Regions from separate parts of the Streptomyces sp. LN549 genome, predicted to be linked through region 3. Evidence: predicted binding sites of a transcription regulator. Region 3 holds the regulator's gene; each other region holds the start of a gene.
What was found. Region 3 encodes HrcA, which represses chaperone genes, less so after heat shock. Its sites were predicted from a motif close to TTNGCACTCNGNNNNNCNGAGTGCNAA; they were not measured.
Positions count from the first base shown of each region.

Region 1: the regulator HrcA is predicted to act here: its motif matches at 781-807, upstream of groES (co-chaperone GroES).
Region 2: the regulator HrcA is predicted to act here: its motif matches at 1,546-1,572, upstream of groL (chaperonin GroEL).

Region 1 is NZ_JAZHRI010000002.1:5,322,120-5,324,317, forward strand. Features, by position in the region: gene SH922_RS24300 (polysaccharide deacetylase family protein) at 1-366, shown strand, start outside; gene SH922_RS24305 (hypothetical protein) at 363-692, shown strand; gene groES (co-chaperone GroES) at 957-1,265, shown strand; gene groL (chaperonin GroEL) at 1,368-2,198, shown strand, end outside.
Region 2 is NZ_JAZHRI010000002.1:4,863,348-4,865,545, reverse strand. Features, by position in the region: gene groL (chaperonin GroEL) at 1-1,383, opposite strand, end outside; gene SH922_RS22010 (cold-shock protein) at 1,733-1,939, opposite strand.
Region 3 is NZ_JAZHRI010000002.1:2,843,066-2,845,263, reverse strand. Features, by position in the region: gene SH922_RS12735 (MBL fold metallo-hydrolase) at 1-636, opposite strand, end outside; gene hrcA (heat-inducible transcriptional repressor HrcA) at 822-1,838, shown strand; gene dnaJ (molecular chaperone DnaJ) at 1,839-2,198, shown strand, end outside.

The sequences.
Region 1 (2,198 bases), 2.5 Mb from region 3:
TACATGCCGGGCCTCTCCTCCGAGGAGCAGAAGCGGGAGATCTGCGACCAGCAGGACATCATCGAGCAGCAGTACGGCGAGCGCCCCCGGCTCTTCCGGCCGCCGTACGGCAACTACAACGGCGACACCCTGCGGATCGCCAAGTCCTGCGGCATCACGGCCGTGCCCCTGTGGGCGGCGGAGGCGTTCCCCGACCACATGGAGTGGCGGGAGAAGGACCAGGACCTGCACCCCGGCGACATCATCCTCACGCACTTCCGCGGCAAGAAGGACTGGAAGGGCAGCATGCCCGACCTGATCCGGTCCGTCATGAAGGTCATCACGGACAAGGGATACGCGGTGGCCCGGCTGGAGGACTACGTATGAGAAGGGCGCACCGGCTGCTGGCCGGACTGCTGACCGCCGGTGCGCTCCTGACCGTCACCGCCGGCTGCGCGCAGTCGGTGGACCCGATCGAGCGGCTGGGCCGGAAGGCGGCGCAGCGGATGAACCCGTCGCCGAGCGCCCCGGAGGCGCGGCCCGCGGCGGTGCGCGGTGATCACGGGGCGCCGGGGGCGATGGTCGTCATCGCCTGCGGCCGCCCCGCGGCGGCCGGGGGATCCCGGGTGCGTCCGCCGTTCCGCTGGTGGCCGGAGCGGCCGGGGTCGCACGACGGGGCGGCAGTGGATGCGGGGTGCCGCCGGCGCACCTGACGTGCGGAACGGTCCGGGCACTCGTGGCGTTCTCCCTGTGCCGGGCGGCTTCCGGCGGAGGACGGCCGGACGCCACGAGGGGCGTGAATTGGCACTCCGCTTGACCGAGTGCTAATCGCGGTCATAGTCTCAGTGCTGGCACTCCCCACTGGAGAGTGCCAGCAGTACTGTGCGACCGGCAGGTCCGGCACCCGCGACGACGGGCCCACCTGGTCGCCACCCAAAGACTGATAACCCCGTGAGATCTCCGAAGGGGGAGACCGGATCGTGTCGACCAGCACCAAGGTTGCGATCAAGCCGCTCGAGGACCGCATTGTGGTCCAGCCGCTCGACGCCGAGCAGACCACGGCCTCCGGCCTGGTCATTCCGGACACTGCCAAGGAGAAGCCCCAGGAGGGCGTCGTCCTGGCCGTGGGCCCGGGCCGCTTCGAGAACGGCGAGCGCCTTCCGCTCGACGTCAAGACCGGCGATGTCGTGCTGTACAGCAAGTACGGCGGCACCGAGGTGAAGTACAACGGCGAGGAGTACCTCGTCCTCTCGGCTCGCGACGTGCTCGCGATCATCGAGAAGTAATTCACCCACGTTTGCTTCTGTTCTGCGCCCCTGGCCCCCTGCGAAATAACTAGCCGGGCGGCGAGGGGCGCAGTTCTTGTTTTGAGAGGACAGTTCAGCTCCATGGCGAAGATCCTGAAGTTCGACGAGGACGCCCGTCGCGCCCTCGAGCGCGGCGTCAACAAGCTTGCCGACACGGTCAAGGTGACGATCGGCCCCAAGGGCCGCAACGTCGTCATCGACAAGAAGTTCGGTGCGCCCACCATCACCAACGACGGTGTCACCATCGCGCGCGAGGTCGAGCTGGACGACCCGTACGAGAACCTCGGTGCCCAGCTGGTGAAGGAGGTGGCGACCAAGACCAACGACGTAGCCGGTGACGGTACGACCACCGCCACCGTCCTGGCCCAGGCGCTGGTCCGCGAGGGCCTGCGCAACGTGGCCGCGGGCGCGTCCCCGGCCGCCCTGAAGAAGGGCATCGACGCCGCGGTCAAGGCCGTGTCCGAGGAGCTCCTCGCGACCGCCCGCCCGATCGAGGACAAGTCCGACATCGCCGCCGTGGCCGCGCTCTCCGCGCAGGACACCCAGGTCGGCGAGCTCATCGCGGACGCGATGGACAAGGTCGGCAAGGACGGTGTCATCACCGTCGAGGAGTCCAACACCTTCGGTCTGGACCTCGACTTCACCGAGGGCATGGCCTTCGACAAGGGCTACCTGTCCCCGTACATGGTGACCGACCAGGAGCGTATGGAGGCCGTCCTCGACGACCCGTACATCCTGATCCACCAGGGCAAGATCGGCTCGATCCAGGAGCTGCTGCCGCTCCTGGAGAAGGTCATCCAGGCCGGTGCCTCCAAGCCGCTGCTGATCATCGCCGAGGACGTCGAGGGCGAGGCCCTGTCGACCCTGGTCGTCAACAAGATCCGTGGCACCTTCAACGCCGTCGCGGTGAAG
Region 2 (2,198 bases), 2.0 Mb from region 3:
GACGCCACCCTCGAGACCACCGTTGACGGCGATCTGCTTGAGCGGGGCCTCCAGCGCCAGCTTGACGGCGTTGGCGCCGGTCGCCTCGTCACCCGAGAGATCGAGCTTCTCGAAGACGGCCGAGGCCTGGAGCAGAGCCACGCCACCACCGGCGACGATGCCCTCCTCGACGGCGGCCTTGGCGTTGCGCACCGCGTCCTCGATGCGGTGCTTGCGCTCCTTGAGCTCGACCTCGGTCGCGGCACCGGCCTTGATGACGGCCACGCCGCCGGCCAGCTTCGCGAGGCGCTCCTGGAGCTTCTCGCGGTCGTAGTCCGAGTCGGAGTTCTCGATCTCGGCACGGATCTGGTTGACGCGGCCCTGGACCTGGTCGCTGTCACCGGCGCCGTCGACGATCGTCGTCTCGTCCTTGGTGATGACGACCTTGCGGGCGCGGCCGAGCAGGTCGAGACCGGCGTTCTCCAGCTTGAGGCCGACCTCCTCGGAGATGACGGTGCCACCGGTGAGGATGGCGATGTCGCCGAGCATGGCCTTGCGGCGGTCACCGAAGCCCGGGGCCTTGACGGCGACGGACTTGAAGGTGCCACGGATCTTGTTGACGACCAGGGTCGACAGGGCCTCGCCCTCGACGTCCTCGGCGATGATCAGCAGCGGCTTGCCGGACTGCATGACCTTCTCCAGCAGCGGAAGGAGGTCCTTCACGTTGCTGATCTTCGAGTTCACGATCAGGATGTACGGGTCGTCCAGGGACGACTCCATGCGCTCCATGTCCGTGGCGAAGTACGCCGAGATGTAGCCCTTGTCGAAGCGCATACCCTCGGTGAGCTCCAGCTCCAGACCGAAGGTCTGGGACTCCTCGACGGTGATGACGCCTTCCTTGCCGACCTTGTCCATGGCCTCGGCGATGAGCTCGCCGATCTGGGTGTCAGCGGCGGAGATGGAGGCGGTCGAAGCGATCTGCTCCTTGGTCTCCACGTCCTTGGCCTGCTCCAGGAGGGCGGCGGAGACGGCCTCGACGGCCTTCTCGATGCCCCGCTTGAGGGCCATCGGGTTGGCACCTGCGGCCACGTTGCGAAGGCCCTCGCGGACGAGCGCCTGAGCGAGAACGGTGGCGGTGGTCGTACCGTCGCCGGCGACGTCGTCCGTCTTCTTGGCGACCTCCTTGACCAGCTCCGCACCGATCTTCTCGTACGGGTCCTCCAGCTCGATCTCCTTGGCGATGGAAACACCATCGTTGGTGATCGTGGGGGCGCCCCACTTCTTCTCAAGGACGACGTTGCGGCCCTTGGGGCCGAGGGTGACCTTGACGGCGTCGGCGAGCTGGTTCATGCCGCGCTCAAGACCGCGCCGGGCCTCCTCGTCGAAGGCGATGATCTTGGCCATATGAAGTGGTCCTCCCGGACAGGGGTGGATTTCTCCGGACCGAGAGGCGCCCGCGACGGACGGCCTGCGTGTCTGCCGGTTCCTTGCCCCGACAGACCTGCGGGCCTCACCGGCCCGGTCCAAGTTTCTGTCACTCTCACCCAGAGAGTGCTAAGCCAATAATTAGCACTCGACCCCCGAGAGTGCAAGCGTCCCCCTCCGGAGTGTGGACAGCCGCGAAGGGGCCCGCGGAGGCGGTCCGGCACGTCGCGCGAGCGCCCCGGGACGCACGAAGGGCCCGTACCCCAGGGGTACGGGCCCTCCGTGCGTGAGTAGTGTCGTTGGCCGACTGCGTACTGACAGGCCGGGCTCAGCCGACGGCGAGCTTGACCATGTCCGCCTGCGGCCCCTTCTGGCCCTGCGAGATCTCGAATTCAACTCGCTGACCCTCTTCGAGGGTGCGGTACCCGTCCATCTGGATCGCGCTGTAGTGGACGAAAACATCCGCACCACCGTCGACCGCGATGAAGCCGTACCCCTTCTCCGCGTTGAACCACTTGACGGTGCCCTGAGCCATGCCTAACTCCCCTATTACTGGCCCTTGCACGGGACCGCACTTCGCGGGCCCGGGTCAGAACTCACCCTCCGACAGGAGAGGGTGCGTGCGCCGGAACGCGTCGACCGCGGCCGAATGTATCTGCCCAACTGCCCTCTGCAACAGGTCAATCGGACGAGAATTCTGAGCAGCACCGATCGCCCGAATGCGGGGGATTCATGAGATTCCAGGGCAAGTCAGGCCAGGCAAAGGCGACTTATGGCGCAAGGGGCTCTCGTAC
Region 3 (2,198 bases):
CTCGCCGCCCAGCTCCAACAGCCGGTCCAGCGCCGCCGGCCAGCGCGCGGGGAAGGCGTCCGGGCCCGCCTGGGGGTCACCGGACTCCTCGACCAGGTCGCCGCAGAACACGACCGTGGGCGAGCCGGGGACGCCGGGTACCAGCACCGCCAGATCGTGGCCGCTGTGCGCGGGACCCGCGTTCACGAGCAGCACCTCGCGCCCGCCGCCCAGGTCGAGCGTCCATTCGGCGCACACCTCGTGAGGGGGCGCCACCAGCACATCGGCCGACTCGGCCGCGTCGTGCTCGGGCAGACCGTGCCGCACCGCGTCGGCGTGCAACTCGTCCGCACCGCGCCGCAGCAGATCCGCCATGCCCACCGCGCCGTACACCTGTGTCCCGGCGAAGGCCGCCGTGCCCAGCACATGATCGAAGTGGGGGTGGCTGAGTGCGATATGCGTCACCCTCCGGCCCAGCAGCGCCTGCGCCTGGGTGCGCACCTCCACCGCTTCACGGAGTGACGACCCGGTGTCGCAGAGCAGCACTCCGTCGGTCCCGGCCACGAGGGCGACCGTCGCATCCCACACCGGAAGGCGTCGCCGGCCCATTCCGTGTCCGAGTCGCTCCCAGCCGAACTCTTCCCAAGAGGCGTCCATGCGACGACGCTATCGGCAACGACCTGCGCGGTCTCGCGGTAGCGTGGCCGGTCGCCCTTGCTAGGGGGCTACCCCGTCGCCGTACACTGGCCGGGGGATCGCTGGCACTCGTACGCACAGAGTGCCAGGAGAAGTCCCGGGAACGGCCCGAGAACCACCGAGGTACACAGCTGGAGGTGTGCGCGATGCTCAGCGAACGCAGACTCGAAGTGCTGCGCGCCATCGTCCAGGACTATGTCGGCACCGAGGAGCCCGTCGGCTCCAAGGCACTCACGGAGCGGCACAAGCTGGGGGTCTCCCCGGCCACCGTCCGCAACGACATGGCGGTGCTGGAGGACGAGGGCTTCATCGCCCAGCCGCACACCAGCGCGGGACGCATCCCGACGGACAAGGGTTACCGGCTCTTCGTCGACAAGCTCGCGGGCGTCAAGCCCCTGTCGTCGCCGGAGCGCCGTGCCATTCAGAATTTCCTCGACGGCGCGGTCGACCTCGACGATGTCGTGGGACGTACCGTACGGCTGCTCGCGCAGCTGACCCGGCAGGTCGCCGTCGTGCAGTACCCCTCGCTGACCCGCTCGACGGTGCGGCACGTGGAACTGCTGTCCCTGGCCCCCGCCCGGCTGATGCTCGTGCTGATCACGGACACCGGCCGGGTCGAACAGCGGCTGGTCGACTGCCCCGCTCCGTTCGGTGAGACCTCTCTCGCCGACCTGCGGGCCCGGCTCAACAGCCGGGTCGTGGGACGCCGTTTCGCGGACGTCCCTCAGCTGGTGCAGGACCTGCCGGAATCCTTCGAGAGCGAGGACCGGGGAACCGTGTCCACCGTGCTCTCGATCCTGCTCGAATGCCTCGTCGAGGAGACGGAGGAGCGGCTGATGATCGGCGGCACCTCCAACCTCACCCGCTTCGGGCACGACTTCCCTGTGATGATCCGGCCGGTGCTGGAGGCATTGGAGGAACAGGTCGTGCTGCTGAAGCTGCTCGGCGAGGCCAAGGACTCGGGCATGACCGTACGTATCGGGCACGAGAACGCCCACGAGGGGCTCAACTCCACGTCCGTCGTCGCGGTCGGCTACGGTTCGGGCGACGAGGCAGTCGCCAAACTCGGCGTGGTCGGACCGACCCGCATGGACTACCCCGGAACGATGGGAGCGGTACGCGCAGTGGCACGTTACGTCGGACAGATCCTGGCGGAGTCGTAAGTGGCCACGGACTACTACGCCGTACTCGGCGTGCGCCGCGACGCTTCTCAGGACGAGATCAAGAAGGCCTTCCGGAGGCTCGCCCGCGAGCTGCACCCGGATGTGAACCCCGATCCGAAGACCCAGGAGCGGTTCAAGGAGATCAACGCCGCTTACGAGGTGTTGTCGGACGCTCAGAAGAAGCAGGTCTACGACCTCGGCGGCGACCCGCTGTCCGCCTCCGGAGGTGGTGGCGCGGGCGGATTCGGACAGGGCGGCTTCGGCAACTTCTCCGACATCATGGACGCGTTCTTCGGTACGGCGTCGCAGCGCGGACCCCGTTCGCGCACCCGTCGCGGCCAGGACGCCATGATCCGGCTG